4 regions of the Pseudomonas sp. ZY71 genome follow, and region 4 is predicted to be linked to each of the others. Evidence: predicted binding sites of a transcription regulator. Region 4 holds the regulator's gene; each other region holds the start of a gene.
The links. Region 4 encodes FliA, which starts transcription of late flagellar genes. Its sites were predicted from a motif close to CTAAAGTTTNNNNNNNNNNNGCCGNTAA; they were not measured.

Region 1 (7,918 bases), 3.3 Mb from region 4:
ACGCAGGGCAACAGAGCGGCGCGCCCTCTGCCGGGACGTCTGCCGAGGTCAAGCGTACTGCAAACCGCGCCACAAAAGTGCAGGAAAAATCGCTTTTAATACGTTTATGTCGGTCCTGCGATAGCACCCGAGCGATTCAGTTGTTAAAAGGTACGTCTTTGAAAATGCCCTGCGAAAGGAACTCGAACATGCCCGCTACTTTCACCAAAAGTGCTCTGGTCCTGAGCCTGCTGCTCGGCCTCGGTCAGGCGCACGCCGCCAGCCAAACCGATCCGAAAGCGCTCGCTGCCGCAAACGGCATCCCGCACCCGGCGGTGATCGCCCACCGTGGCGCGTCTTTCGATGCACCGGAATCCACCGCAGCCTCCTACAAACTGGCTCGCGATCTGGGCGCCGATTACCTGGAAATGGACTTGCAGCGCAGCAAGGACGGCGTGTTGTTCGCCCTGCACGACGACAACCTGCAACGCACCACCGACGTTGCGACCAAATTCCCGGAGCGCAAGGACGCCTCGGCCACCGCGTTTACCATGGCCGAACTGAAAACCCTCGACGCCGGCAGCTGGTTCAACGCCAAGTACCCGGATCGCGCCCGCCCGTCCTACGCCGGACTGAAAATTCTGACCCTCGATGAAATCATCGACATCGCTCAGGCCAATCCGCAACACAAGCCGGGCCTGTACATCGAGACCAAAGAGCCGCAACTGTTTCCCGGGATCGAGAAAGACCTCAAGGAAAAACTGCAGGATCGTGGCTGGCTGAGCCCGGCCGGTTCGAAACTGGCGAAAAGTGCGCTGGGCGTGGGTCAGGGCAAAGGCAAGGTGATTCTGCAAACGTTCGAGAAGAACAGCCTCGAACTGCTGGAAAAAGAAATGCCGCAGGTGCCGAAAATCCTTCTGTTGTGGGTGGGCGAAGGCAGCATCGATCCGAAATCCAAGGTGACGTTTGCCGAGTCCGGCGAGAAGGACAAAAACGTTTTCTACGGCAAACAAGAGCCGAAGTCCGAAGCCGAATTCAAGCAATGGGTGGATTACGCCAAGGCCCAGGGTGCGATCGGCACCGGCCCTTCGGCGAAGTTGACCAAGGGCGGCGACCAGAGCTATTCGGATCTGGTGCAACCGTGGATGAATAAATACACCCACGATCAAGGCCTGCTGGTGCACGTCTACACCGTTGATGAGCCAGTGGACTTCGAGAAAGTCATGGCGGCCGGTGTCGACGGTATCTTCACCAACCGCGCCAGCGAACTGTTGAAGTTCTACAAACGCCCGGCGGCCGGCAGTGTTGATCAGGTGTTGAAGAACAACGGTTTCTGATCTGAAATCGAGGCGCCTTCATCGCGGGCAAGCCACGCTCCCACAGGTTCTGTGCAGGTGCATGGCTTGCCCGTTTTGTTTGGGTGCGGGGTTTTAAGGGTGAGTTAAGTTGCGCTGGTTAACCTGAGGCCACTTAAACGAATCAACCAAGGAATGAACCCATGAAAACTTTGACTGCCCTGTTTACCGCCGCTGCCCTGACTCTTACCGCTGGCCTGGCCCAGGCGGATGTTCGCGTTGACCAGATTCCTGAACTGGTTAAGTCGGGCAAGATCAAGTCGCTGGAGTCAATGAACGCCGAAGCGCTGAAACTGCATCCGGGTGCGACTATTACTGACACTGACCTGGATAACCACTTCAATGGTTATGAGTATGAAGTTGAGCTGCGTTTGGCCGATGGCACTGAATGGGATGTCGACTTCGACGCCACCACCGGCAAAGTGCTGAGCAACAAGCAAGACCACTGATACCGCGCACAAGCGAAAGCCGCACGATTGAAAGATCGTGCGGCTTTTTTGTGTCTGGTGTTTGGCTTTGTTGATGTGTTGTCAGTGAGATTTTCTCCCCCTCACCCCAGCCCTCTCCCCCAAGGGGGCGAGGGGGAAAGGGAGCCGATCGGGGGGTTATTCAAGACCTGAGTTCGACTCGATATTTCAGGTCGGCGTACCTCAAATAATCACCACGGTCAGTCCCCTCTCCCTCCGGGAGAGGGCTAGGGTGAGGGGAAAGGGGGCAGACCGCGGGCTATTCAAGGCCTGAGTTCGACTCGCAATCTTGCAGCCGACAAGTAAACAACAAAGGCCTGAGTGCGCCTCGATATTTCAGGTCGGCGTACCTCAAATAGTCACCACGGTCAGTTCCCTCTCCCTTGGGAGAGGGCTAGGGTGAGGGGAAAGGGCATCACGCCGAGGTGCTGACCAGCGAGCCGGAAGTGCTCGAGTCGGAATCCTGCAACGCCTGCAACAGCGAGGCGGTGGCGGTGGACAGGGAGGCCGAGGTGGCTGTGATCTGCGCTTGTGCGGCGGCTACTTCGGCGGCTTTGGCATTAGAACTTTCCTGCTTCGCCTGCGCCGCTTGCAACGCCTGCTGTTCTTCCTGCAATTGCTTCTGCAACTCGGCAATCTGCTTGCGCAGTTCCTTCACCGAATCCGATTCTTCGCTGCTGCTGGAGCTGCTGTCACCCACCGGAGCGGCCCCACCACCGGCAGCGACTTTACCGGTATCGGCAGTCGCACCCGTGCTGGCGGTTGCTGAGGTAGACGTGTCGTCACCAACGTCACTGATCGACGTTTTGCTGGTCGGTGCGCTGACGGTCTGATTGATCGAAACAGAAGTGATGCTGACCATGGAAAGGCTCCAATGCCGGTTATAGATAACCGGTCATCGACCACGGCCGCAGGTAATTGAGATCGACTGTGTACCGACTCGGTATCCGAACCGGTACACAGTCGATGGCGTCAGGCGCTCAGGCGCGCGGTGACTTCGTTCAGTTGCCCGGACAGACCATGCAGGTTCTGGCTGGCGCTTTCGGTGCGCTGGACGTTGTCGAGGTTGGTGCTGGCGATCGAAGTGATCTCGGTGAGGTTGCGCGAGATGTCCTCGGCCACCGAGGTCTGCTCTTCGGCAGCAGTAGCGATCTGACGGTTCATGTCGCGGATCGCTTCCACGGCGTGGGTGATGCGCTCCAGCATCGCGCCAGCCTGGGTCACTTGCTCGACACTTTCATCGCTGCGCGTCTGGCCGCTGTCGATGGCTTGTGCGGCGTCCACCGCACCGGTCTGCACGCTCTGAATGATCTGGTTGATCTCGATGATCGACTCAGCCGTACGCTGCGCGAGGTTACGCACTTCATCGGCGACCACCGCAAAACCACGCCCGGCCTCGCCGGCCCGCGCCGCTTCGATCGCAGCATTGAGCGCCAGCAGGTTGGTCTGTTCGGCGATGCCACGAATCACTTCCAGCACTTTGCCAATGCGGCCGCTGTCGGCTTCCAGACGACGAATCACCGTGGCGGTGTTGGCGATTTCACCGCGCATCTGGGTGATCGAGTGAATGGTGCTCTGCATGACCTTCTCACCCTGCTGGGCAGACTGGTCGGCATCGTCCGCAGCACGCGCGGCATCGGCAGCGTGACGCGCCACTTCTTGGGCGGTGGCGGACATTTCGTTCATCGCCGTGGCCACTTGATCGGTGCGGTTGAACTGCTCGTTGGTGCCGCCGGCCATGGTCGTGGCGATCGCATTCAACTCACCGCTGGCGCTGTCCAGATCACTGGCGCTGCGCTGCAAACGGGTGAAGGTGTCGGCGAGGAAATCGCGCAGGGTATTGGCCGCAGCGGCGAGGTTGCCCAGTTCATCCTGACGGTCGCTGACCACACGTTCGGCCAGTTTGCCGCGGCTCAATTGGGTGACGTAATCGATGAGTTTGCGGATCGGCTCGACCAGGTTGCGGTTGACCAGCCACAGGCTCAACAAGCCGATCAGCAGACCCGATGCGAGCATCACCAGCAGCCCCAGCCACACGGTGCGATCGGCCTCGGCACTGATCAGCGCCGACTGTGCACTACCCTGCTTGCGCAACTCAGCGACCAGTTCGCTCATCTGATCACTGGCGGCACGGTCAACGCCTTTGACCGCCGCGTCACCCGCCGTCGGATCACCACCGGCAGCCACGTAGGCATCGCGTCCCCTCTGATAAGCGCTACCCAGTTGACGGTGTTCGTCGCGCAGGCGTTCGATGCGCGATTTCAGACTGGGCTCAATGCCTTTCTGCCCGGCCAGTTCACCAAGGATGTTCTGTACATCGCGCTGCCGGTCTTCGAACTGGCCCCAGTACTTGGCCAGATCCGCCGGTTGTTTGCCGCGCAGCAGGACGTTTTTCCACTCCTGCACCTGCACCTTGAATTGCAGATTGGCTTCGTCGATCAGTTGCGAGGTGTGCAGGGGACCGGCGATCAATTGGCTGTAGCTTTGCACGCCGTTGGAGAGGAAATGAAAACACGCCAGCGCAATCAACAGCACCGCCAGCAGGCTGCCGCTCAGCAGGGCGAGAATTTGCGCTCTCAGGGATTTTTGCAGCATCGAAAGATACTCAGGACAAGAATGAGGCACGCCCGGTAAGGCGTGAAATTGTGCCGGACATCCATGTCGGCGAGCCTTGGCTCATGGCCAATGGCGCGCAACCTAACGCACCTGTGATCGGCGCGCCAGAGCGCTTCTTGAAGAAAATCCGACCGCCGGTAAGTCGCTGATTTGACGTCACTTTGCTGTCATATAAATGTCATGTGACATTGCGATGATGCGGCTCAGTGAACCTGCCATTTGCGCGACCGACGCACCCTCCTCGCAGCGAGCCTTCATGAACCACAGCCTCGATATCAGCCATCGCGATCCTGATCTGTTTGGCCTGCTCTATGGCTTTCGTTTCCTGCCCGGCGAACGGGGTCGCGAAGTCGACTCGGCGACAGCGTTGCGCTGTTTGCAGGACGACAACGACACGGGCGAATTCCTCTGGCTGCACCTCAATCTGGCGCATGCGGCGTGCGAACGCTGGATGAAAAGTCATCTGCAATTGCCCGAAGAGTTTTTCGAGGCGCTGCACGAAGGCTCGCGTTCGACGCGCATCGAGCATGTCGACTCGGCATTGCTGGCGGTGGTCAACGATGTGGTGTTCAACCTCAGCAGCATGGTTTCTTCGGATGTGTCGACGCTGTGGGTTTGTGTGCGCAGCAAACTGATCGTCAGCGCGCGCCTGCAACCGTTGCACTCGGTGGACAAATTGCGCTCATCGGTGAAGGCCGGCGAACGCTTTCGTTCGCCCTCGGAATTGCTCGTGCACCTGCTACGCGATCAGGGCGAAGTGCTGACGCAGATCGTGCGCAAAACCAGCCTGAGCGTCGATCAGGTCGAGGACGAATTGCTTTCCTCGCGGTTGTCGACCAACCGCGCTGAACTCGGTGCCAACCGCCGCGTGCTGGTGCGCCTGCAACGGCTGCTGGCGCTGGAACCGGGTTCGTTGCTGCGTCTGCTCAACCGGCCGCCGCCGTGGTTGCAGAAGGAGGACGTCAAGGAACTACGCAAATCCACCGAGGAGTTTGCGCTGATCATCAACGACCTCACTGCCCTCGGCGAGCGGATCAAACTGCTCCAGGAAGAGATCGCCGCCAACCTCAACGAGCAGAGCAACCGCACGCTGTTTACTCTGACGGTGGTGACTGTGCTCGCGTTGCCGATCAACATCATTGCCGGTTTTTTCGGGATGAATGTGGGTGGCGTGCCGTTGTCGCAGGATCCGGAGGGGTTCTGGATATTGGTCGCACTGGTGGCGACGTTTACCGTGATTGCCGGGCGTTGGGCGTTTCGTAAAAGAGGCGATTACTGACCGCGGAATGCACTACCACCGCAGATCCTCTGTGGGAGCGAGCCTGCTCGCGAAGACTGAGTGTCAGACGCCATCATGTTGAATGACACACCGTTTTCGCGAGCAGGCTCGCTCCCACAGGGGATCTTCGTCGTTGTTTAGATCAATGGTCGGACTAATAAAGCAAACACTGACATGGCGCAGTCTCTCTGTAACATTCTGCAACGATCATGGGCGACATTCCTTCCCTCGCTCAGGATTGTCCGCTCATGGCTACTCCCTCCCTGACCGCCAGCCCCGCCTCCGCCGCCAGCGGCAGGCCTGCCCTCGACAAGAAAACCGGCCCATTCACCTACGTGATCTTTTTCGCCGTGCTGGCGATGGGAATGCTGTTCACCGCCTACAGCCTGATGCACGACATGCACGAACTCGGCACGGTGGTCACCACGTGGACGCCGTTTCTGCTGCTCGGTGTGGCGCTGTTGATTGCGCTGGGCTTTGAGTTCGTCAACGGTTTCCACGACACCGCCAACGCCGTGGCGACGGTGATCTACACCCACTCGCTGCCACCCAATGTCGCGGTGGTCTGGTCGGGGTTCTTCAACTTTCTCGGCGTGCTGCTTTCGAGCGGTGCGGTGGCGTTCGGCATTATCGCGTTGCTGCCGGTGGAGTTGATTCTGCAGGTCGGTTCGTCCGCTGGTTTCTCGATGATCTTTGCTCTGCTGATCGCGGCGATCCTGTGGAACCTCGGCACCTGGTGGCTGGGTTTGCCGGCGTCGTCTTCGCACACGCTGATCGGTTCGATCATCGGTGTCGGTGTGGCCAATGCCTTGATGCACGGCCGCGACGGCACCAGCGGTGTCGACTGGGCACAGGCAACCAAGATCGGTTACGCCTTGCTGCTGTCGCCACTGGTGGGTTTCGGTTGTGCGGCACTATTGCTGCTGGCGCTGCGCGCCTTCGTAAAAAATCGTTCGCTGTACAAGGCACCGGAGGGAAATACCCCACCGCCGTGGTGGATTCGCGGTTTGCTGATTCTGACCTGCACCGGCGTGTCCTTCGCTCACGGCTCCAACGACGGGCAGAAAGGCATGGGCCTGATCATGTTGATTCTGGTCGGCACGCTGCCGATGGCCTACGCACTCAACCGTACGATGCCAGAAGAACAATCGCTGCAGTTCGCCGCCGTGGCGCAAGTCACCCAGCAAGCGCTGGTGAAAAGTGCGCCGCTGCCGACGCCGGCCGATCCGCGTGCGGTGCTCTCCGATTACGTGCGCAGCAAGGACGCCACGCCACAACTGATCCCCGCCCTCGCCGCCCTCACCGGGCACATTGGTGAGGAAGTCAAAGGTTACGGTTCGCTGGCGAAAGTCCCGGCTGAAGCCATGGGCAACGTGCGCAATGACATGTACCTGGCCAGCGAAAGCATTCGCCTGATGGACAAAAACAAGGTCGGCAATTTCGACGCCGACACCAGCGGCAAACTGCAACTGTTCAAGCAACAGATCGACAACGCCACGCGGTTTATTCCGCTGTGGGTGAAGATCGCCGTGGCCATCGCGCTGGGGTTGGGCACCATGGTCGGCTGGAAGCGGATTGTGGTGACGGTCGGCGAGAAGATCGGCAAGACCCACCTGACCTATGCGCAGGGCGCCTCGGCGGAAACCGTGGCCATGCTGACGATTGGTGCGGCGGACATGTTTGGTTTACCGGTGTCGACCACGCATGTGTTGTCCTCGGGTGTGGCCGGGACCATGGTCGCCAACGGTGGCGGGTTGCAGATGAAGACCATCCGCAATCTGTTGATGGCGTGGGTGCTGACCCTGCCGGCGGCGATCCTGCTGTCAGGCAGCCTGTACTGGCTTTTCACCCAGATCTTCTGACGGACGAAGATCCCCTGTAGGAGTGAGCCTGCTCGCGATAGCGGTGTATCAGTCAACATTGATTAAACTGACCCACCGCTATCGCGAGCAGGCTCACTCCTACAGTTTTGACCGGTGTTCAGGTTTAGAGCGCGGAGCGGATCAGATCGCCCAGCCAGTCCATAAACACCCGCACCCGTAACGGCAAATGCCGCTGTCGCGCATACAACAATGAAATGCCCATCGCCGGCGCGGTGAATTGCGGTAGCACCGTCACCAGTTCGCCGTTGTCCAGATGCGGCTGCATGCCGGTACGCGGCACCTGAGTCAGACCGAAGCCGCCGAGGCACGCCGACTCGTAAGCGTCAGTGCTGTTGACCG
Region 2 (7,918 bases), 3.2 Mb from region 4:
CGGAGGCTTTTCACTTTCTGCGGCTAGCTGAGTTTGATCGGCCCATGACCCTGTCAGCCATCGATACATTCAGACCAGACCATTACGCTGCGCCAGTTCGATAAGATCAACCAGGGAGCGAGCATTGAGCTTCAACAACAAACGCGTCTTGTAGGTACTCACCGTTTTGTTGCTCAAAAACATGCCATCGGCGATTTCCTTGTTGGTCTTGCCCCGCGCCAACTGCTGCAACACCATCATTTCCCGACCGGACAGACGATCGACCATATCGGCTTCACTGGCATTACCCAGACTGGTACGCACTGTATGCAACGCCTGATTGGGAAAATAACTGTAGCCGGACAAGACGGCCTTGATTGCGCTGAGCAACTCGGTCAAGTCCTGCTGTTTACAGACATAACCGGCAGCCCCCGACTGCATGCAGCGCATTGAAAAGTGCCCAGGCGCCTGGGAAGTCAACACCAGTACTTTAATAGGCATCGCCGTCGACGTCAGGCGTGCAATAACTTCCAGACCATCAAGTTTTGGTATTCCTATATCCAGAATGACAATATCCGGCATTTGTTCGCGAGCAAGTTGTAACGCATCCACACCGTTATCAGTTTCTGCGATGACTTCGTAGCCATGACGTTCCATCAGCATACGTACCGCAAGACGAATGACAGGGTGATCATCCACGATCAGCACTTTATTCATGGGCAAGTCCAGTTTCGCTGTTCGAATTTTTAGAACACGCACAATAGCCCAGTCACTTGCTCTATGGCATGCCGGGGTTATCATGCACTTGCATCGAGAGACATCCCCTACAGCGATCGCGGATTAATCCTACAAAAAATCGCTACCCTCCTAAAAATCCGACGTTATTCCCTCCTCCATCCAAAGCAATAGTTCTCTTCCAACTTGTTACAGACTACGACTGACGACATCGAGTTGGTGACTCGCCGCTGACCTGCACTGGCCAAAACGGCCTCGCTCCCCTTGAGCTTGCGCCCGGCAGACGAGATTTATTACAAACCGCAAACATAACGCAATAGCAGACACACGGACTCGATAACAGCGAGCAGAATATAAACACTTGAAACAAGATATTTATACCCGACCCAATACTTTTACTATAAATATAAATACCTGAAAACCAACTACCCACTTCTCAACCAACACAAACCATTAACCATGAGAAAGACCAGACACAAGAGTACAAACATGCTGAAAATAAAAAACAAGATCACTAACCCAATGACAGTAATTGCCATATTTGCAGCCATTTCGGAAACATCAGCCGCAGTTTCCCTGCCTTTTCTCGACAACAAAGACAGAGAGATTTACGTGTGGTTTCTGATCAGCTTTCCATTCTATCTGCTATTTCTGTTTTTTATTACTTTAAACTTTAACTACCGCTCTCTCTATTCGCCATCAGACTTCGGCAAAGACAAGAGCTTTCTAAAAACAATCGACAACAATGACCGCGAGAGCAAACGAAACACTTCGACTCAGCAGTCATCCACGCAAGGTACATTTGAACTATCAAGTTGTATCGTGCCCAACGAGTCAGCCACAGTGGAATGCAAAGTCTCGTGCACAGTGCACACCGCGCCCGATCCACCTGGGGGGACCAACACCAAGTCGAGTCTGATTGTTCAGCACAACATCCAGTTGCCCGCGTGGATCAGCAACCTGCATCTCATTGATGCGCGAGATGTCGACGCGTCAAAAGAATTAGCCACGATTCTGGAAAATATCCGAAACCTCGACAGGAAAACTGTCCGTGTGGTGGTGTTTCTTTCCAATCATGTGTCGGACGTTTTACTGACGAAAAATGCGCTGCTGCACATCAAGCAGGTTAAAAAAGGCTCAGGCAAAACGCTTTGTATTGTTTATAACCTGTGCTCACAAGCGGTGACGCTGCTGGGACGGGCATGAAAGATGAGTCGTAGCCACGAACGCGAAGACCAGGAGCACGGCTCGATCAGAGATAGGCAAAGAATGATGCAAAAAGGGCGACCTTGTCTCGATGACAAGGCCGCCCTTTTCATTGCGCGTCAGTCTGCAACGCTTAGAACAGCTTGCGACCCTTGTTGGCCGCAATGCGCATGCGCAGCGCGTTGAGCTTGATGAAGCCCGCCGCGTCGGCCTGGTTGTAAGCACCGCCGTCTTCTTCGAAGGTCGCGATGTTGGCATCGAACAGCGAGTCGTCGGACTTGCGGCCAGTGACGATCACGTTGCCTTTGTACAGCTTCAGGCGAACGACACCGTTCACGTTGACCTGCGAAGCATCGATCATCTGTTGCAGCATCAGACGCTCAGGGCTCCACCAGTAACCGGTGTAGATCAGGCTGGCGTATTTCGGCATCAGCTCGTCTTTCAGGTGAGCGACTTCGCGGTCCAGGGTGATCGACTCGATGGCGCGGTGAGCGCGCAGCATGATGGTGCCGCCCGGGGTTTCGTAGCAACCACGGGACTTCATGCCGACGTAACGGTTTTCAACGATGTCGAGACGGCCGATACCGTGAGCGCCACCGATCTTGTTCAGCGTTGCCAGCACGGTGGCCGGAGTCATTTCGACGCCGTCCAGCGCAACGATATCGCCGTTACGGTAGGTCAGTTCCAGATACTGTGGTTTATCAGGAGCGTTCTCCGGGGAGACGGTCCATTTCCACATGTCTTCTTCGTGCTCGGTCCAGGTGTCTTCCAGCACGCCGCCTTCATAGGAGATGTGCAGCAGGTTGGCGTCCATCGAGTACGGGGACTTCTTCTTGCCGTGACGCTCGATCGGGATCGCGTGCTTTTCGGCGTAGTCCATCAGCTTCTCGCGGGACAGCAGGTCCCACTCGCGCCAAGGTGCAATGACTTTTACGCCTGGCTTGAGTGCGTAGGCACCCAGTTCGAAACGCACCTGGTCGTTGCCCTTGCCGGTGGCGCCATGGGAAATGGCGTCAGCGCCGGTTTCGTTGGCGATTTCGATCAGACGTTTGGCGATCAGCGGACGTGCGATGGAAGTACCCAGCAGGTACTCGCCCTCGTAAACGGTGTTGGCGCGGAACATCGGGTACACGAAATCACGCACGAATTCTTCGCGCAGATCGTCGATGTAGATTTCTTTGACGCCCATGGCCTGGGCCTTGGCGCGGGCCGGCTCGACCTCTTCGCCTTGACCGAGATCGGCGGTGAAGGTCACCACTTCACAGTTATAAGTATCCTGCAGCCACTTGAGGATCACCGAAGTGTCCAGGCCGCCGGAATACGCCAGAACGACCTTGTTTACGTCCGCCATGCCATCACTCCACGGGGTTCTACGGAAAGCCGAGGAGTCTACCGCTCAAACGCGATAATTTACAGAGGCGCGACAGCTTAAGACGACAAAGCGACAGAATCTGTCGAGAGCGCGACGATGACCGGCGGGTCAGGAAGTTGCTGCAGTGCTGGCTGGTGTACTCGCTTGAGGCGCAGGTGCGGGGCTGGTCGGCGCCACGCGCGCCAGTTTTACATTGACCCGACGGTTCTTCGCACGATTGGCCGCATTGGTGTTCGGCACGATCGGATATTGCTCGCCATGGAAGCGTACGGTGATCTGCGATTCCTGAATGCCGTTGGCCTTGAAGAAGTCGACCACTGCCAGCGCTCGGCGGCGCGACAGTTCACGGTTGGTCAGGCGATTGCCGCTGTTGTCCGAGTGGCCATCGAGCTCGATGTGATTGACCGTTGGATCGGCCTTCATGAATTCGAGCATCACTTGCAGCTTGGCCTTGGCGGCGGCGTCCAGATCAACGCCCTCGCCGGGGAAGCCGATCTGCGACTGCTTGATCTGGTCGAAATTCTGCGGCAGCAATTTCGCCACACAGGTCTGATAGTCGTTAAACGCCTTGCTGAATTTCACCGGCAATAAACGCACTTCCGAGACACGGCCATCGCCAGACGCGCGACGTACAACCGGGCTGCGCCCGTCCAGCAGACCGCTGATCAGACCACCGGCCTGCGACTGCGAACTGCTGAACAGCACGTTGCCGCTGCCAAGCCGGACGCTGCCCAGATTGATGTCACCACGCCCCGGCTGCCAAGGCGCAGCCGCCGCCAGCAACGTTGCCGAACCACCGCCAAGCATGGCGTTGTAGGCGTTCAGACGGAAGATCGCCTGCTCGCCCGCCTTGCGCACGAACTCGCCCGAGCCGAAATCGGTGATCGGCTGGGTCAGACGACATTCGAACTTGTCGCCGGCGACCGTCCACTCAATGTTCTCCAGACGGGTCTGGTACGTGAGCGCCATCGCGGGAAGGCTGGCAAACACACTGAGCAAGGCTAAATAACGCTGGCGCACGGGAGGCTCCATTGGCTTCTGAAACACAAAGACCGATTCACACTATGTTTACGGCATACCTACGGGATATCGGAAGCTTCCCGCAAAACTTGATAGCGAGTGCCTGCAAGAGTCTTTTCCGGTAGCATTCGCCTCAGTTTGACCCGCCTGGAATCCCCTCATGTCCGACCGCCTGACCCTGCTGCGTCCCGACGACTGGCACATTCATCTTCGCGATGGTGCCGTGTTGACCAATACCGTTGCCGATGTTGCGCGCACTTTCGGCCGCGCGATCATCATGCCCAACCTGGTACCTCCGGTGCGCAACGCCGCTGAAGCCGACGGCTATCGCCAGCGGATTCTCGCTGCCCGCCCGGCCGGCAGTCGCTTTGAGCCGCTGATGGTGCTGTACCTCACCGACCGCACCCAGCCCGAAGAAATTCGTGAAGCCAAGGCCAGTGGTTTTGTCTATGCCGCCAAGCTGTACCCGGCCGGCGCGACCACCAACTCCGATTCCGGCGTGACCAGCATCGACAAGATTCTGCCGGCAATCGAAGCCATGGCCGAAGTCGGCATGCCGCTGTTGATCCACGGTGAAGTCACCCGTGGCGACGTCGATGTGTTCGACCGCGAAAAGATTTTCATCGATGAGCACATGCGCCGCGTGGTCGAGCGTTTTCCGACGCTGAAAGTGGTGTTCGAACACATCACCACCGCCGACGCCGTGCAGTTCGTCAACGAGGCTTCGGCCAACGTTGGCGCGACCATCACCGCGCATCACCTGCTCTACAACCGCAATCACATGCTGGTGGGCGGGATTCGGCCGCACTTCTATTGCCTGCCGATCCTCAAGCGCAATACGCACCAGGAAGCCCTGCTCGACGCCGCCACCAGTGGCAGTGCGAAGTTCTTCCTCGGCACCGATTCGGCACCGCACGCCCAGCACGCCAAAGAAGCCGCTTGTGGCTGCGCCGGTTGCTACACCGCGTACGCCGCCATCGAGATGTATGCCGAAGCCTTCGAACAGCGTAACGCGCTGGACAAGCTCGAAGCCTTCGCCAGCCTCAACGGCCCCCGTTTCTACGGCCTGCCGGCAAACACCGATCGCATCACCCTGGTTCGTGAAGAATGGACCGCCCCGACCAGCCTGCCGTTTGGCGAGCTGACCGTTATCCCGCTGCGCGCCGGTGAAAAACTGCGCTGGCGCCTGCTGGAGGAACACGCGTGAGTGAAGACCATTTCGACGACGAACTGGACGGTCAAAGTGGCGGTGGCAGTTCCCGTCACCCGATGGCAGCACGCTTTCGCGGCTACCTGCCGGTTGTCGTTGACGTAGAAACCGGTGGCTTCAACTCGGCCACCGATGCGTTGCTGGAGATTGCTGCGACCACCATCGCCATGGATGAAAAGGGTTTTGTTTACCCGGACCACACCTACTTCTTCCGTGTTGAGCCGTTCGAAGGCGCCAACATCGAAGCAGCGGCGCTGGAGTTCACCGGGATCAAGCTCGATCACCCACTACGCATGGCGGTCAGCGAAGAAACTGCGCTGACCGACATTTTCCGTGGCATCCGCAAGGCGCTGAAGGCCAACGGCTGCAAGCGCGCGATTCTGGTTGGTCACAACAGCAGCTTCGACCTTGGCTTCCTCAACGCGGCCGTTGCGCGTCTGGACATGAAGCGCAACCCGTTCCACCCATTCTCCAGCTTCGACACCGCGACGCTGGCCGGTCTGGCCTACGGTCAAACCGTACTGGCGAAAGCCTGCCAGGCTGCCGACATCGATTTCGATGGCCGTGAGGCGCACTCGGCACGTTACGACACCGAGAAAACCGCTGAGCTGTTCTGCGGCATCGTCAACCGCTGGAAACAGATGGGCGGCTGGGAAGACTTCGACGACTGATTGATGGTCGTCGGGTAAATCCCGCGCATAAAAAAACCGGCCACGTGGGCCGGTTTTTTTGTACCTCGACGTTGCGCCTTACAGGGCCGCAGCGTTCTCGGTCAGGTAAGCAGCAACGCCTTCTGGCGAAGCGTTCATGCCTTTGTCGCCTTTTTTCCAGTTGGCAGGGCAGACTTCGCCGTGCTCTTCGTGGAATTGCAGAGCGTCGACCAGACGGATCAGCTCTTCCATGTTACGGCCCAGCGGCAGGTCGTTGATGATCTGCGAACGAACCACGCCTTTGTCGTCGATCAGGAATGCGCCACGGAAAGCCACGCCGCCTTCGGACTCGACGTCGTAGGCTTTGGCGATGTCGTGTTTCATGTCGGCAGCCATGGTGTATTTCACCTGACCGATGCCGCCATTGTTCACTGGAGTGTTGCGCCATGCGTTGTGAGTGAAGTGCGAGTCGATCGACACAGCGATCACTTCAACGTTGCGTGCCTTGAAGTCGGCCATGCGGTTGTCCAGAGCGATCAGCTCGGACGGGCAGACGAAGGTGAAGTCCAGTGGGTAGAAGAACACCAGGCCGTATTTGCCTTTGATGGCCGAGGACAGGGTGAAGCTGTCAACGATCTCGCCATTGCCGAGTACGGCCGGGACGGTGAAGTCAGGGGCTTGTTTGCCTACGAGTACGCTCATTGATATCTCCTGGTGTAAAAACTTGAAGTTCAGGGTCCGCGCCAGCCTGCCACCCTCAGGCAACAGCCCTGTGACACGAACCCCCTTCGCAAGGGCCGACCATCATACACTGCGAATTTGGCCTGTCCTTAACGGTTTTTTAAAGCAGGCGCAGAACGGCGCTGCATTTACGGGGCCAGGCAAATCGCCAGCAAATACCGTTCGTCAGTCATGGCTATTAATCAGCTGAAGCGTTCCGAAAGCACTTTGACAATCATTCTCGTTAACATTAAGATCCATCGCAATTGAGTCACAACCAGCGACGGTTCTCACTTATGTATGTTTGTCTCTGCACTGGCGTCACCGACGGACAGATCCGCGAAGCGATCTATGAAGGTTGCTGCAGCTATAAAGAAGTCCGCCAGGCCACCGGCGTCGCCAGCCAATGCGGCAAATGTGCCTGCCTTGCCAAGGAAGTGGTCCGCGAAACCCTGACCAAGCTGCAAACTGCCCAGGCCGCGATCCCTTATCCGGTAGAATTTACTGCCGCGTAACTCCCCCCATTTCAAAGAACCGGACTTATGTCCGGTTTTTTTATGCCTGAAAATCAATTGCTTAGCGTCCAGACGCGGAACACAAACATTCTTATTCCGATTAATTTTCATATATTATTCAATAACTTAGGTTTGACACTTATAAGTACGAAGCTCAAACTCTGCCGTATATACAGCGAATACAGGGCAGGACTCCGATCATGAAAGGCGACATTACAGTCATCCAGCATCTCAACAAGATCCTTGCCAATGAGCTGGTCGCGATCAATCAGTACTTCCTGCATGCGCGCATGTATGAAGATTGGGGTCTGAACAAGCTCGGCAAGCACGAATACAAAGAATCCATCGACGAGATGAAACACGCGGACAAGCTGATCAAGCGCATCCTGTTCCTCGAAGGCCTGCCGAACGTGCAGGACCTGGGCAAGCTGCACATCGGCGAGCACACCAAGGAAATGCTGGAGTGCGACCTGCGTATCGAGAAGACCGGTCACGCTGACCTGAAGACCGC
Region 3 (7,918 bases), 1.7 Mb from region 4:
ATGGTCCCTTGAGAATGTCCACGCGCTCCAGGAAATATGGGTCGACTTGCATGGTGCTGTAAGTACCGCTGTCGCCCATCGACTTGAGGCCGTCGAGGTAGATGTTGTCCACCGAGCCGTCGTTGAAGCCGCGCATTGCCACGTAGTCATAGCGATGAGTCGCGCCGTACGGATTGGTCAGTACGCCCGGGGTGTAGCGCATCGCTTGCGAGACAGTCTGCGAACCCTGATCGTCCATTTGCTCGCGAGTGACCACAGACACGCTTTGCGAAGTTTCCAGCAACGCGGTACTGGTCTTGGTGGCGATCTGGCTGTGAGTGGCGTTGTAGCCATCCATGCTGCCCAATGCGTTGCCGAGGGCGAAGCCTTTGATGTCGGTGGTCGGCAGGGCCAGTACTTCGGTCTCAGCCAATGGGCGCAGGATGTAACTGCTGCCGTCCTGACTAACCGCTTCCAAACCGGAGCCACCGAGCAAATGGCTCAACGCCTGATCGGTCGAATATTCACCCTGTACGCCCGGCGATTGCCGTCCTTGAGTTTGCTGCGGGGTCATCGACAACGTGATGCCAGCCTGACGGGCAAACTGATTCAGCGCCTCACCGAGAGGGCCTGCAGCCACATTGTAGCGATGGCTGACTTCACCGCCAGCGGGAGTCGCCGCCATGCTTATAGCAGGCATCACACCAACACTTAATGCAGTCGAAAACAGCGCCGCTCGAACGGCGTGGCGCAATAGGCCAGATTCGGTATTGAAATTCAGAGAGTTCTTACAGGTGGCGCGGACAGTCATTGTAGGTTTCCGTAGGCAGTCGCGAAGGCTGAGTTGAAGTGCTTACTGACCAAGCCGGACTTGCTGCAAAAACCCGCCAAAAAATTTCAGACCGCACGTTCCAGCGTCACCCACCAACGCGTGCGATAGCGCAATTGCACCGGCAACGTCTGCGGCAGAATCGCCAGCAGTTTGTCGGTGTCTTCCAGGCGGAATACACCGGACAGACGCAGCTCCGCCACTTCCGACGCGCAATTCAGAAAGCCCTGACGATAACGGCTGACTTCGCTGAGGAAATCCCCCAGACGCATATTGCGCGTGACGATCAAGCCATCGACCCAGGCGCCAGCGTCCATGTCCAGCGTCGGGGCCGGACGGACCTGGTGATGGTCGATCAGATAACTCTGCCCGGCGAGTGCTTCTACCGAGGTGCCGCCGGAGTGGATGGCAACCTGGCCATGGGTGACGCTGAGCCGCGTGCAGTCATTGTCCTGACGCAGGATGAATCGGGCATCGACGGGCTCATAAGTGCCGTGACGATTTTGTACCCGCAGCGGCCGATCAGTCGGCGCGCCCTCGTCGGAGCCACCACACGTGACAATGATCTCGCCGCGAGTCAGTTTGATCAGGCGCTGTTGCGCGGTGTAATCCAGATCCACCGCGCTGGCAGTGTTCAACTCGATCCGGGTACCGTCCGGCAACTGAAAGCCGCGCCGCTCGCCCGTCGCGGTGGCGTAATCGGCACTCCATTGCTGCCACGCGGCAGTGTCCTTGGCCAGCCAGGCGGCGGAACCCATCAGCAATGCGCCAGACAATAGCTTCAACGCCTGTCGCCGGCCCAAACCCTGAGCACTGTTTTCCAGGGTGTTGAAAGCCACCTGCGCGCCGGGCACCGCGCGCAGGTTATTGCTCAACTCGGCTTGCAGCGACTGCACCCGTTGCCAGGCCAGTTCGTGCTCATGGTGTTCGGCGCGCCACTGTTCGCACTGGCGATTCAGGCGCGGATTGCCGTGATTGTTGCGCAGTCGCAACAGCCAGTGAATGGCCTGCTTGACCACCTGTTGCTGCGGCTCGGTGCGGCGGCTCAGAGAAAGATTATCCACAGGCATCAGCTTTCGTACCGCAGCACATAACAGTGATACAGCGCATCGGCGACGTAGCGTTCAACTGAGCGCAACGACAGTCCCATCTGCTCGGCGATCTGCTTGTGGGTCAAACCTTCGCACTGCGCCAGCAGAAAGGCCTGACGCACTTTTGGCTTCAGTCCTTCAAGCATGCGCGCGATGCTTTCCAGCAGTTCGATCACCAGCGCCCGGGCTTCGGCACTCGGTGTTTCTGCTTCAGGCAAATGGGCGATCGTTTCGAGATAGGCCCGTTCGATTTCCTCACGGCGCCAGTGATCGATCACCAGCCCACGCGCAATCGTGCGCAGGAAGGCGCGAGGTGCTTTGAGTTCGAGGCGTTCGGTGCGTTGCAACAGGCGTACGAAAGTATCCTGGGCTAGATCCGCCGCATCCGCCGCGTTGCCCAAACGGGCGCGCAACCACGCGTTAAGCCAGCCGTGATGACTACTGTAAAGCGCCTGTACTGCAAACTCAGGAGAGGACATGAACGCGAACGTCACAAATGATAATTACTCGCATTGTCATCAAGGGTTACGAAATTTGCAACAGCCACCCGAACATCAGCCCTGAAAAACATCGGGGAGAACGCTCTGGCACGCCGTTCGGCGGGAATCCTTCAGAAATGTCATCCATTTCCCGCTCAGCCCTAAGATTTCTCCGACACGTGCCGACAGACTGGTGAGACATGCGTGCACCAAAGTAGAGCGGCCTGAAGAACGCTGCCTGCGCTGTACATGGAATGTTGCATCCAGAACGCATCCCCACTTTTCGCATAAGAAGTCCCATGAAATGAATCTCAAGTTCAGCCATAAAATCCTGTTGGCCGCCTCGGGCGTCGTGGTCCTGGCGTTCGCGCTGTTCACCCTCTACAACGACTATCTGCAGCGAAACACCATTCGCCAGAACCTCCAGTCCTCTGTGCAGCAGGCCGGTGATCTGACCGCCAGCAGCGTGCAGAACTGGATGAGCGGGCGGATTCTGGTGCTGGAAAACCTCGCGCAGAACGTTGCCCATCAGGGCAAGGACGCGGATTTCCCGGGCCTGGTCGATCAACCAGCGTTCACCTCGAACTTCCAGTTCACCTACGTCGGCCAGGCCAACGGTGTGTTCACCCAGCGACCTGACGCGAAGATGCCGGACGGCTATGACCCGCGTCAGCGCCCTTGGTACAAGCAAGCCGTTGTGGCTGACAAAACCATGCTGACCCCGCCGTACATGGCCGCTGTCGGTGGCCTGGTAGTGACCATCGCCATGCCGGTGAAAAAGAACGGCGAGCTGCTCGGTGTGGTCGGTGGTGACCTGAGCCTGGAAACCCTGGTGAAGATCATCAACTCGGTGGACTTCGGTGGCCTCGGCCATGCGTTCCTGGTCAGCGCCGACGGTCAGGTGATCGTCAGCCCGGACAAAGACCAGGTCATGAAAAACCTGAAAGACATTTACCCGAACACCAGCGTGCGCATCGAGAAGGGCAACCAGAACGTCGTGCTTAACGGCCAGGAACGCATTTTGTCGTTCACTCCGGTCAGCGACCTGCCGAATGCGCAGTGGTACATCGGTCTGTCGATCGATCGCGACAAGGCCTACGCCGCACTCAGTCAATTCCGCACTTCGGCGTTGATCGCGATGTTTGTCGCCGTGGCCGCGATTGCCTTGCTGCTGAGCCTGTTGATCAATGTGTTGATGCGTCCGCTGACCACCATGGGCCGTGCGATGCAGGACATTGCTCAGGGCGAAGGCGACCTGACCCGTCGTCTGGTTGTGGAAAGCAAAGACGAGTTCGGTGAATTGGGCAGCGCGTTCAACCAGTTCGTTGAACGGATTCACGCGTCGATTTCCGAAGTGTCCTCGGCAACCCGTCATGTGCATGACTTGTCGCAACGGGTGATGGCGTCGTCCAACGCCTCGATCGTCGGCTCCGACGAGCAAAGTGCGCGCACCAACAGCGTGGCTGCGGCGATCAACGAACTGGGCGCCGCCACCCAGGAAATTGCGCGCAACGCCGCCGATGCTTCGCAACACGCCAGCGGTGCCAGCGAGCAGGCCGATGATGGTCGTCAGGTGGTCGAGCAGACGATCCTGGCGATGACCGAGCTGTCGCAGAAGATCAGCCTGTCGTGCACGCAGATCGAAACCCTGAACGCCAGCACCGACAACATCGGCCATATCCTCGATGTGATCAAAGGCATTTCGCAGCAGACCAACCTGTTGGCGCTCAACGCCGCAATCGAAGCAGCGCGTGCCGGTGAAGCCGGACGTGGTTTTGCGGTGGTGGCGGATGAGGTGCGTAACCTCGCCCATCGCACCCAGGAATCGGCGGAAGAGATCCACAAGATGATCACCTCGCTGCAGATCGGTTCGCGCGAAGCGGTGACCACCATGAACGCCAGTCAGGCCTCCAGCGAGCAGAGCGTGGAAGTGGCCAACCAGGCCGGTTTGCGTCTGGTCAGCGTGACTCAGCGCATTGGTGAAATCGACGGCATGAACCAGTCGGTGGCCGCGGCGACCGAAGAGCAGACCGCCGTGGTGGAAACCCTCAACGTCGACGTTAACCAGATCAACCTGCTGAACCAGCAGAGCGTGGCCAACCTCAATGAAACGCTGAAGGATTGTGATGCGTTGTCGCAGCAGGCAAACCGCCTGAAGCAATTGGTCGACAGTTTCAAAATCTGACCTCAAGTCAGACCGCGTTATCGTTCATCGCGAGCAGGCTCACTCCTACAAATTAACCGGGTTCCATCTGAAGGAACCCGATCAACTGTAGGAGTGAGCCTGCTCGCGATAGCGGTCTAGAACTCACCGTCAAACTCAGGCCTTAAACAAACAGCCTCAGCACATTCCCCATCGCATCATCCGCAAACCCCTGCACAAACTCCTTGAACCCCGGCAACGCCTCTTTACCGCCCGAAGCCGGCTCGGCAATGATCGTCCACGTCGCCCGGGATTTACCTGCGCCCAGCGACTCCACATTCATCGCCGCCCACAGATTCGCCACCCCCAGCGTGTTGTAAATCGTCGTCCAGGTCATGCTCCACGCCTGCTCATCGCGGGAGTTGAGTTGCTCGACCACCACGTTGCCGTCCTTGAAGCATTTCTTGCGCAGCGAGGACACACCTTCGCCGATTGTTTCGATGTGCGACAGCGCCGGAATGAAACGGTCGAAACCGCCGAAGTGGCCGACCACCGCCCAGACTTGCGTCGCGTCCGCTGGCACTTCCACCGACGACACAACGTGGCAGCCATGCGGGTTTTGGATCAGCGTATCCGGTTGCAAATTGCTCATGGTGTTGCTCCTTTTTGTTGGATCAGATGAAGTTGATTTGTTTCAGGTAGTCGCAGCCGCGACGCAGCAGCGCCGGGGATTTCTGCGGGTAGTGCGCGCCCATTTGTTGCACGCCGGCCTCGGCGTTGGCGTGGCCGATCAGGGAGATGTCGCCGATGTCTTCTTCGAAGCCGTTGAGGTAGAAACCGAGCACGCCGAACAGCGCGTTGTCGGCGTCGACCCGGCCCAGTTGCTGTTGCCAGTCAGCGACGCTGACCAACGCGAACTCGCTGCCGCTTTCGCGGAACGACGCGACATAGGCGTCCCAGCTCAATGGTTCGGGGTTATGCAGGTTGAACACCGCACGTTCCGGCGAATAACGGCTGGCGTGGAAGGCAATGAAACGGGCGAGAAAGTCCACCGGCATCAGGTCGAAATTCAGCGCGAAGGCTGGTACCTGGCCGAGCTGGATCGAGCCTTTGAGCATCAGCATCAAGCGGTTTTTGTGCGGCTGACAAACGCCGCTCAAGCTGTTGAAACTGATGTTGCCGGGGCGATACAGATTGACCCGTACGCCGCGTTCCCGTGCCCGTTCGAGGATGCGCTCGCCGACCCATTTCGACAGGTTGTAACCGTTGCGAATGTAGATCGGTGGCGTCAGCGCGGCGGGCAGTTCCAGCACCCGTCCCGCGTCATCGACCGTGCTTGAAGCCGACAGCGTCGAGACAAAATTGAAGACCTTTTTGCTTTGCCCTTCGCACAGGCGCAGCAGGGCGAAAATCGGTTCGACGTTGTCCGTCGCCAGCGACTCGTAATCAAGTACGTGATTGACGTTGGCGGCGTTGTGCACCAGTGCGCCGAACTCATGATCCAGGCGTTGATAATCGTCGTCGTTCAAGCCCAGTTGCGGGCGGGTAATATCTGCCGCGTAAACCCGCACGCGACTCAGATCCAGATGCTCCAGGCGGTTTTCACTCAGTGACTCGGCAAAGCGTTGCGCCGCCGTTTTCCCGCCGCCATCGCGTACCAGACACGCGACTTCGCTGGCGCCCCAACCGAGCAGTGCCTCGACGATGTGCACGCCGACAAAACTGTTGGCGCCAGTGACGATGACCTTATGCACATCGCCCATGCGGCTGATCGGCAGTGGCTCGATATCAAGCGCGCGCTCGGCGTCGGCCATGGCCTGGGCGCTGAGCACGGCGCTGTCATCGGTGCCACGCACCAGCGTTGCCAGTTTGATGATGGTCGGCAGTTCGATGAAGCGGTTGATCGAGATGCTGCGGCCGAACTCCTCACGCAGCCGCAGCAACATCCGTGACAGCAGAATCGAGTGACCGCCGAGATTGAAGAAGCTTTCGTCGGTGGAAATATCGCTGTTCGGCAACTCCAGCAATTCCGCCCAGATCTCCAGCAACAGCGCTTCGTCGGCATTCGCCGGCAGGCATTTCGGCCCGTTGTCTTGCACGCTCACTGGCAGTGCCAGCAGCGCGTTGCGGTCGACCTTGCCGTTGCTGGCGAAAGGCATGTTCGGCAGTTCGGTCCACGCGACGGGTTGCATGTAGTCGGGCAGAAACTGCCGGGCGTGGGCCTTCAGCGCTTCGCGCGCGGTGTCCGATTGCGGCTGGGCGAAGAACGCCAGAATCCGTCGCTGAGTGTCGATCACCACTGCGATTTGCCGGTACAACTGGCTCTCGCGCAGGCAGCGTTCGATCTCTTCCGGCTCGACCCGGAAGCCGCGAATCTTCACTTGGTTATCGCGCCGTCCACACAGCTCGATACCGTGCCCGCCCCATTTGGCCATGTCGCCGCTGCGGTAAGCGCGCAGCGTTTGGCCGTCCGGCAGATTCAGGGTCAGATAACGTTCGGCGGTCTGCTGTGGGTTGTTCAGATAGCCGAGGCAGACGCCGGGGCCGACGATGAACAATTCGCCGACGGTGTTCTGCGGCACCGGTTGCAAATCGTCGTCGAGAATCAGCACCTGGCTGTTGGCGATCGGCGCACCGAGGCTGCGGTTGCTGTCGCCGGGTATCAGTTGACGCGCAGTGATCAGCACCGTGGCTTCGGTCGGGCCGTAAAGATTGTGCAACGTGCCCTGACGGGTCAGTTGCTCGATGACAAACGGCTCGCAAACATCGCCGCCGGTCATCACTTGCACGCCTTCCAGTTGCTCCAGCGGCAGGATGCTCAACAGCGCCGGTGGCAGGAACGCGTGGGTCAGTTGCCGTCGGCGGATCAACGCGACCAGTTGCAGCGGATCGCGCCGTTGCGTGTCGTCGGGCACCACCAGTTCGGCGCCTTCGAGCAGGGTCGGGAAGATGTCGATCAGTGATGAGTCGAAGCTCAGTGACGAGAACTGCAAGACCCGACTTTCTGCCTGCAACTGCACGTAATCGGCGTACCACGCAGTGAAGTGCGCAAGGTTGGCCTGACTGAGCAGCACACCCTTCGGATGCCCAGTGGTGCCCGAGGTGTAGAGCGCCATGCACGGCGCATCGAGCTCTGGGCGTCGGCACATCAGCGGTTGGCTCAGATCCGCGTCTGCGCTGGTGATGTGACTGACATCCAGCCCCGCCATGGTTTCGCCAAGCGGATGCTCGCCATCATGCAGCAACAACAACGCGCCCGAGTTTTGCAGAATGTATTGCTGGCGCTGCAACGGATGACTCGGTTCCAGCGGCAGATACACCGCACCGCTGCCGAGGATCGCCAGAATCGAGGCGAACAGCGCCGGGCTTTTCGGCAGGCAGATGCCGACCACCCACG
Region 4 (7,918 bases):
AAAGATCCGGCTTTCGGCCTGGAGGCGGTGTGGATCGAAATCAGCCAGCGTGCGCAGGCACAATCGCTCGGTTACACCGTGGTCGATGCCAGCACCGTGGTCGCCACGCACTTGAACCAGATTCTGTACAAGCACTCCAGCGAGCTGATTGGCCACGAAGAAGTGCAGCAACTCATGCAATTGCTGGCCAAAAGCTCGCCGAAACTGGCTGAAGAGCTGGTGCCGGGCGTGGTCTCGTTGTCGCAGTTGCTCAAAGTGCTGCAAGCGTTGCTCGCCGAACACGTACCGGTGCGCGATATCCGCAGCATTGCCGAAGCCATCGCCAACAACGCCGCGAAGAGTCAAGATACCGCCGCGTTGGTGGCTGCGGTGCGGGTTGGCGTATCGCGCGCCATCGTCCAAAGCATTGTAGGCACTGAGTCCGAGCTGCCTGTGATCACCTTGGAACCAAGGTTGGAACAAATATTGCTCAATAGTCTGCAGAAGGCAGGACAAGGCTCGGAAGAGGGCGTTCTGCTGGAGCCAAGCATGGCCGAGAAGCTGCAGCGTTCGCTGATCGAAGCGGCGCAGCGTCAGGAAATGCAAGGTCAGCCAGTGATCCTTTTGGTCGCTGGCCCGATCCGCGCGATGCTCTCGCGCTTTGGCCGCCTCGCAGTCCCTGGATTGCATGTGCTGGCCTACCAGGAAATACCGGACAACAAGCAAGTGACCATCGTTGCGACAGTAGGGCCCAACGGCTGAGGTAGTGGTTTATGCAAGTTAAGCGTTTCTTTGCCGCCGATATGCGTCAGGCCATGAAGCTGGTTCGTGATGAGCTGGGCGCTGATGCCGCCATCATTGGCAATCGCCGCATTGCCGGCGGTGTCGAGCTGACGGCGGCACTGGATTACAAATTGTCGGCCCTGGCGCCACGGGTTCCGAACATGGAACTCGAAGACGAGCTGCGCAAGACCCAGTCGCGCATCGTCACCGCTCAGGCCGAGTTGAGCCTGCGTGGCGAAGCTGATGGCAATAGCAATCGCCAGATCTTCGCCGGGCTGCCGTTGACGGCTGGCCTGCCGCTGACCGCTGCCGAACCGCTGAGCGAGCCGACTTACGCCGCACCGGCGCGTCCGGCCCCGGCGCCGGCGCAGTCTTCCGGCGGCGTTGATCCGCGTGCACTGGATTCGATGCGCTTTGAATTGAACAGCCTGCGCGAGCTGATGGAAGTTCAGCTCGGCACCCTGGCCTGGAATCAGCTGCAAGGCAGCCGTCCGGCGCAAGCCAATCTTTATCGCCGTCTGCAACGTATCGGTCTGTCCGGCCCGTTGTCGCGCGATCTGCTGGCGATGATTACTGATATCGAAGAGCCGCGTCAGGCCTGGCGCATGCTGCTGGCGCACTTGGCGCGGATGATTGCCGTACCGGAAGTCGAGCCGCTGGAAGAGGGCGGTGTGATTGCCATGGTCGGCCCTGCCGGCATGGGCAAGACCACTACGCTCGCCAAGCTGGCAGCGCGTTATGTGCTGAAATACGGCGCGCAGAATGTCGCGCTGGTGAGCATGGACAGTTTCCGTATCGGCGCTCAGGAACAACTGAAGACGCTGGGCCGCATTCTCAATGTGCCAGTGACTCACGTCGATCCGGGCCAATCGCTGGTGCAGGCGCTGGATCCACTGCTGCGCAAACGCGTGGTATTGATCGATACTGCCGGCCTGCAAGCCAGTGATCCTGCGCTGCGCATGCAGCTGGAAAGTCTGGCCGGGCGTGGCATTCGTTCAAAAAATTATCTGGTCTTGGCAACCACCAGCCAGAAACAGGTTCTAACCGCCGCTTATCACAGTTACAAGCGTTGCGGGCTAGCCGGCTGCATCCTGACTAAACTGGATGAAACGGCCAGCCTTGGCGAAGTGTTGAGCCTGGCGATCAGTCATGAATTGCCGGTCGCGTACCTGACCGATGGCCCACGGATTCCGGATGATTTGCATCTGCCGCGCCGTCATCAACTGGTCAGCCGCGCCGTCAGCGTGCAAATGCAGGAAGAACCCAGCGAAGAAGCCATGGCTGACATGTTCGCTGATATCTATCACAGCCCGACCAAGCAGGTAGGCTGAGGTATTCATGAACAGTTTTTGTACCTACATCGATGGTCTGCCATGCATTGTTCCGGTTGTGAACGCGCAGCCAGTAATGTGGCCTCCGTCTATGCAAGACAAGGTAAAGAAATAACATGGGCAGCATGCATCCCGTACAGGTGATCGCGGTGACCGGCGGCAAAGGTGGCGTCGGCAAGACTAACGTGTCAGTGAACTTGTCGCTGGCGCTGGCAGAGCTTGGCCGTCGGGTCATGCTGCTGGACGCCGATCTGGGACTGGCGAACGTCGACGTTTTGTTGGGTCTGACCCCTAAACGCACACTGGCCGACGTGATCGAAGGCCGTTGCGAATTGCGCGACGTGCTGTTGCAAGGCCCCGGTGGCATCCGCATCGTCCCGGCCGCGTCCGGCACGCAAAGCATGGTGCACCTGAGCCCGGCGCAACATGCCGGTCTGATTCAGGCGTTCAGCGACATCGGCGACAATCTCGACGTGCTGGTGATCGACACCGCTGCGGGTATTGGTGACTCGGTAGTCAGTTTTGTACGCGCCGCGCAAGAAGTGTTGCTGGTGGTCTGCGATGAGCCTACTTCCATTACCGACGCCTACGCGCTGATCAAGTTGCTCAACCGCGATTACGGCATGAACCGCTTCCGCGTGCTGGCCAACATGGCGCAGAGCCCGCAGGAAGGGCGCAACCTGTTCGCCAAGTTGACCAAGGTCACGGATCGCTTCCTTGACGTGGCCCTACAATACGTCGGCGCCGTGCCTTACGACGAAAGCGTGCGTAAAGCGGTGCAGAAGCAGCGTGCTGTGTATGAAGCCTTCCCGCGTTCCAAGTGCGCGCTGGCGTTCAAGGCGATCGCGCAGAAGGTCGACACCTGGCCGCTGCCCGCCAACCCGCGTGGCCACCTTGAGTTTTTCGTCGAGCGCCTCGTGCAGCAAACGGCAGGGCCCGTGCTATGACCGCAAGCGGTATGAACTACTACAAGAAGTCGGCACGTGACGCGCAGTACGAACTGATCGAGCGTTACGCGCCACTGGTCAAACGCATTGCCTATCACTTGCTGGCACGTTTGCCGGCGAGTGTGCAGGTCGAAGACCTGATCCAGGCCGGAATGATCGGCCTGCTCGAAGTCTCGACCAAATATGACGCCAGCAAAGGCGCCAGTTTCGAAACGTACGCGGGCATCCGAATCCGCGGCGCGATGCTCGACGAAGTGCGCAAAGGGGACTGGGCGCCACGCTCGGTTCACCGCAATACCCGTATGGTCAGTGACGCAATTCGCTCAATTGAAGCTAAAACCGGCCGTGATGCTAAAGATCACGAGGTTGCGGCCGAACTCCAATTGAGTCTCGACGATTACTACGGGATTTTGAATGACACCTTGGGCAGCCGCCTGTTCAGTTTCGACGATCTGTTGCAGGACGGCGAACACGAAGGGCTGCACGAGGATGGCGCGAGTGCTCATCTTGAGCCGTCACGCGATCTGGAAGATGAACGTTTCCAGGCGGCGTTGGCGGACGCGATTGCCAATTTGCCGGAGCGTGAGCGACTGGTGTTGGCGCTGTACTACGACGAAGAGCTGAACCTCAAGGAGATCGGTGAAGTCCTTGGCGTCAGTGAATCGCGGGTCAGCCAGTTACACAGCCAGTGCGCGGCCCGTTTGCGGGGGCGTTTGGGGGAGTGGCGAGCGCGCTGAAGGCAGTGTGGGGACACTGCGAACGAGGCTGGTGCGGTGATGAACGGCACCGGTCTTGCTCTGTTGTGCTCCAGACAGTCTTCGAGTGCTGCGCCGATTGATTGAAGTGGCGCGTCCAGGTGCTGGGCGCGTTTAAGACTGCTTGGAGGTCGAATTGAACAAAGACATGAAAATCCTCATCGTTGATGACTTCTCAACGATGCGGCGGATCATCAAGAACCTGCTGCGTGATCTTGGGTTCACCAACACCGTCGAGGCTGACGATGGCGTGACTGCCATTCCAGTGCTCAACAGCGGCAGCATCGACTTTCTGGTAACGGACTGGAACATGCCGGGCATGACCGGTATCGACCTGCTGCGCCACGTGCGTGCCGATGAAAAACTCAAGCACCTGCCAGTGCTGATGGTGACTGCAGAAGCCAAGCGCGAGCAGATCATTGAAGCCGCTCAGGCCGGTGTAAACGGCTACGTAGTCAAACCTTTCACGGCTCAGGCGTTGAAAGACAAAATCGAGAAGATTTTCGAACGCATCGGCTGATGAACGCGCGGGGGAGCTATGGAGCATAACGAATCTTCACAGGGCGATTTCGAGTCGACCCTGAAAAAACACGCGGTCGAACTGGTCGAAAGCCTTGAAAAAGGCAGGTTCGGCGACGCTGTGCAACTGATCCATGAGCTCAATCAGACCCGTGACCGTGGCCTGTACCAGGAAGTCGGCAAGCTCACACGTGAACTGCACAGTGCGATCGTCAACTTCCAGATCGACCCGAACATGCCACAGGCCGAGGAAGTGTCGCAAATCACCGACGCCACCGAACGCCTGGGCTATGTGGTCAAGCTGACAGAGGCCGCGGCCAACCGCACCATGGATCTGGTGGAAAGCGCCACGCCGGTGGTCAATGGTCTGGCTGACGAAGCCCAGACTTTGAGCGCCGATTGGGGGCGCTTCATGCGTCGCGAGGTCGGAGCTGAAGAGTTCCGTGAACTGGCGCGCCGGGTCGACGGTTTTCTGTCACGCAGCAGCACGGACAACCGTGCGGTGTCGAGCAATCTCAACGACATCCTGCTGGCCCAGGATTACCAGGACCTGACCGGTCAGGTGATCAAGCGTGTGACCCAACTGGTCACCGAAGTCGAAAGCAATTTGCTCAAACTCGTGCTCATGGCCAGTCAGGTCGACCGCTTTGCGGGCATCGAACATGACCGCGCCGCGATGCTTGCAGAAAAAGATCCACAAAAACATCTCTCGCAGGGTGAAGGTCCGCAGATTCATGCCGATAAACGAGAAGACGTTGTGTCCGGTCAGGACGATGTGGACGATTTGTTATCCAGCCTCGGGTTCTAGTGTTTTGGAATTTTAGGTTTTTTGGGTTTTTAGACCTGTAGGAGCACCCCATTAATGAGCTTCGGCGCCGATGAAGAGATCCTTCAGGATTTCCTGGTTGAGGCCGGCGAGATTCTTGAGCAACTGTCCGAACAACTGGTCGAGCTGGAAAGCCGTCCGGATGACGCAGATCTGCTCAACGCAATTTTTCGCGGTTTCCACACTGTAAAAGGGGGCGCCGGCTTCCTTCAGCTCAATGAGCTGGTGGAGTGCTGTCACATCGCCGAAAACGTGTTCGACATCCTGCGCAAGGGTGAGCGTCGCGTTGATGCAGAACTGATGGACGTTGTCCTCGAAGCACTGGACGCGGTGAACAGCATGTTCACTGAGGTTCGTGAGCGTGCTCCGATCACCGCTGCCACCCCGGAACTGCTGGCCGCCCTGGCGCGTCTGGCCGAACCGCAATCGGCGGACGCGGCCCCGGCTTCGCCAGTGGCCGAGATGATCGAAGAACTGGTCGTCGAAGGCGACTCGGGCGACATCACCGATAACGAATTTGAGCAACTGCTGGATTCGCTGAACGCCGTCAAGGCTGAAGCTGAAGCCCCGGCCGCTGCTGCGCCTGCGCAAACGGCCGCTGAAGCAGCGAGCGATGAAATCACCGATGCCGAGTTCGAGTCGTTGCTCGATCAACTGCACGGCAAGGGCCAGTTCGCGGTGGACGCGGTTGCGCCAGCGGCGGCAGCCCCTGCGGCTCCGGCCAAGGGCGACAGCTCTGACATCACCGACGACGAATTCGAAGCCCTGCTCGATCAATTGCATGGCAAGGGCAACTTTGCCGTGGATGCGCTGGAGTCGGCGATTGCGTCGGCACCTGCGCCGGCTGCTCCAGCGGCCGCCGCTGCCGGCAGCGACCTGATCAGCGATCACGAGTTCGAATCGCTGCTCGACGAATTGCACGGCAAAGGCAAGTTCACCGAAGTCGGCACCGCCGCTGCTGGCAGTGCTTCGACCGTCGCTACACCGGCTGCCAAGGCACCGGCCGCTGCTGCAGCGCCCAAGCCTGCCGCCAAGCCTGAGCCAAAAGCCGAAGCGCCAAAACCGGCTGCCGCTGCTGCACCGGCTCCGGCCCGTGCGTCGGCGACACCGCCACCGGAAAAACCGGCGAGCGAAGCCGAAACCACCGTGCGCGTCGACACGGCACGTCTCGACGAAATCATGAACATGGTCGGCGAGTTGGTGCTGGTGCGTAACCGTCTGGTGCGCCTGGGCCTGAACAGCGGCGATGAAGCCATGCAAAAGGCCGTGTCGAACCTCGACGTGGTCACGGCTGACTTGCAGACCGCCGTCATGAAGACGCGGATGCAGCCGATCAAGAAGGTCTTCGGGCGCTTCCCGCGTCTGGTTCGAGATCTGGCGCGTCAGCTCAAGAAAGAAATCAACCTGGAACTGGTGGGTGAAGAAACCGACCTCGACAAAAACCTTGTCGAGGCCCTGGCCGACCCACTGGTCCACTTGGTGCGCAACGCCGTCGACCACGGCATCGAGTCGCCGGAAGAACGCGAAGCGTCGGGCAAGGCCCGTGGCGGTCGCGTGGTACTGGCGGCCGAGCAAGAGGGCGACCATATCCTGCTGTCGATTTCCGATGACGGCAAAGGCATGGACCCGAATGTCCTGCGCGCCATCGCGGTAAAACGCGGCGTGATGGACAAGGACGCGGCCGATCGCCTCAGCGATACCGAGTGCTACAACCTGATTTTCGCCCCGGGTTTCTCGACCAAGACCGAGATCTCCGACGTGTCCGGACGCGGTGTCGGCATGGACGTGGTGAAGACCAAGATTTCCCAGCTCAACGGTTCGATCAACATCTACTCGACCAAGGGCCAGGGCTCGAAGATCGTCATCAAGGTGCCGCTGACCCTCGCGATCATGCCAACCCTGATGGTCATGCTCGGCAATCAGGCGTTTGCGTTCCCGTTGGTCAACGTCAACGAAATCTTCCACCTCGACCTGTCGACCACCAACGTCGTCGACGGTCAGGAAGTGGTGATCGTGCGGGACAAGGCGCTGCCATTGTTCTACCTCAAGCGCTGGCTGGTCAGCTCCGCCGCTCACGAAGAGCAGCGCGAGGGCCACGTGGTGATCCTTTCGGTAGGCACTCAGCGGATCGGCTTCGTCGTCGATCAACTGGTCGGTCAGGAAGAAGTGGTTATCAAGCCATTGGGCAAAATGCTGCAGGGCACTCCGGGCATGTCCGGCGCCACCATCACCGGTGACGGCCGCATCGCGCTGATTCTCGATGTTCCAAGCATGCTCAAGCGTTACGCCGCACGGCGTATTTGAATCCGGGGCGGCGGGGCGATAACGTCCCGCCGCACCTAATGGAGTGTTTATGGCAGTCAAAGTCCTGGTGGTGGACGATTCGGGTTTTTTCCGCCGCCGCGTCTCGGAAATTCTTTCAGCGGATCCGAGCATTCAGGTGGTCGGCACCGCCACCAACGGTAAAGAGGCGATCGATCAGGCCCTGGCACTCAAGCCGGACGTGATCACCATGGACTACGAGATGCCGATGATGGATGGCATCACGGCAGTGCGGCACATCATGCAGCGCTGCCCGACCCCGGTGTTGATGTTCTCCTCGCTGACCCACGAAGGCGCCCGGGTCACCCTCGATGCGCTGGACGCCGGCGCGGTGGATTTCCTGCCGAAGAATTTCGAAGACATCTCGCGCAACCCGGAGAAGGTCAAGCAGTTGCTGTGCGAAAAGGTCCATAGCATTTCGCGCAGTAATCGTCGTTTCAGTGCTTATAGCGCGCC

Region 1: the regulator FliA is predicted to act here: its motif matches at 4,511-4,538, upstream of VY732_RS22610 (methyl-accepting chemotaxis protein).
Region 2: the regulator FliA is predicted to act here: its motif matches at 4,379-4,406, upstream of VY732_RS23610 (flagellar protein MotY).
Region 3: the regulator FliA is predicted to act here: its motif matches at 2,540-2,567, upstream of VY732_RS00640 (methyl-accepting chemotaxis protein).

Annotation. Positions count from the first base shown of each region.
Region 1 is NZ_CP144274.1:5,090,653-5,098,570, forward strand. Features, by position in the region: gene VY732_RS22595 (glycerophosphodiester phosphodiesterase) at 189-1,316, shown strand; gene VY732_RS22600 (PepSY domain-containing protein) at 1,478-1,783, shown strand; gene VY732_RS22605 (hypothetical protein) at 2,217-2,663, opposite strand; gene VY732_RS22610 (methyl-accepting chemotaxis protein) at 2,774-4,396, opposite strand; gene VY732_RS22615 (transporter) at 4,674-5,696, shown strand; gene VY732_RS22620 (inorganic phosphate transporter) at 5,945-7,558, shown strand; gene VY732_RS22625 (LysR family transcriptional regulator) at 7,683-7,918, opposite strand, start outside.
Region 2 is NZ_CP144274.1:5,323,629-5,331,546, forward strand. Features, by position in the region: gene VY732_RS23595 (response regulator transcription factor) at 70-696, opposite strand; gene VY732_RS23600 (hypothetical protein) at 1,204-1,920, shown strand; gene VY732_RS23605 (argininosuccinate synthase) at 2,054-3,271, opposite strand; gene VY732_RS23610 (flagellar protein MotY) at 3,401-4,312, opposite strand; gene pyrC (dihydroorotase) at 4,473-5,519, shown strand; gene rnt (ribonuclease T) at 5,516-6,193, shown strand; gene VY732_RS23625 (peroxiredoxin) at 6,272-6,874, opposite strand; gene VY732_RS23630 (bacterioferritin-associated ferredoxin) at 7,189-7,407, shown strand; gene bfr (bacterioferritin) at 7,608-7,918, shown strand, end outside.
Region 3 is NZ_CP144274.1:130,213-138,130, forward strand. Features, by position in the region: gene VY732_RS00625 (TonB-dependent siderophore receptor) at 1-790, opposite strand, end outside; gene VY732_RS00630 (FecR family protein) at 877-1,878, opposite strand; gene VY732_RS00635 (sigma-70 family RNA polymerase sigma factor) at 1,878-2,378, opposite strand; gene VY732_RS00640 (methyl-accepting chemotaxis protein) at 2,683-4,563, shown strand; gene VY732_RS00645 (SRPBCC family protein) at 4,706-5,173, opposite strand; gene VY732_RS00650 (amino acid adenylation domain-containing protein) at 5,196-7,918, opposite strand, start outside.
Region 4 is NZ_CP144274.1:1,813,188-1,821,105, forward strand. Features, by position in the region: gene flhA (flagellar biosynthesis protein FlhA) at 1-741, shown strand, start outside; gene flhF (flagellar biosynthesis protein FlhF) at 753-2,093, shown strand; gene fleN (flagellar synthesis regulator FleN) at 2,210-3,040, shown strand; gene fliA (RNA polymerase sigma factor FliA) at 3,037-3,777, shown strand; gene VY732_RS08055 (chemotaxis response regulator CheY) at 3,944-4,315, shown strand; gene VY732_RS08060 (protein phosphatase CheZ) at 4,334-5,122, shown strand; gene VY732_RS08065 (chemotaxis protein CheA) at 5,177-7,444, shown strand; gene VY732_RS08070 (protein-glutamate methylesterase/protein-glutamine glutaminase) at 7,494-7,918, shown strand, end outside.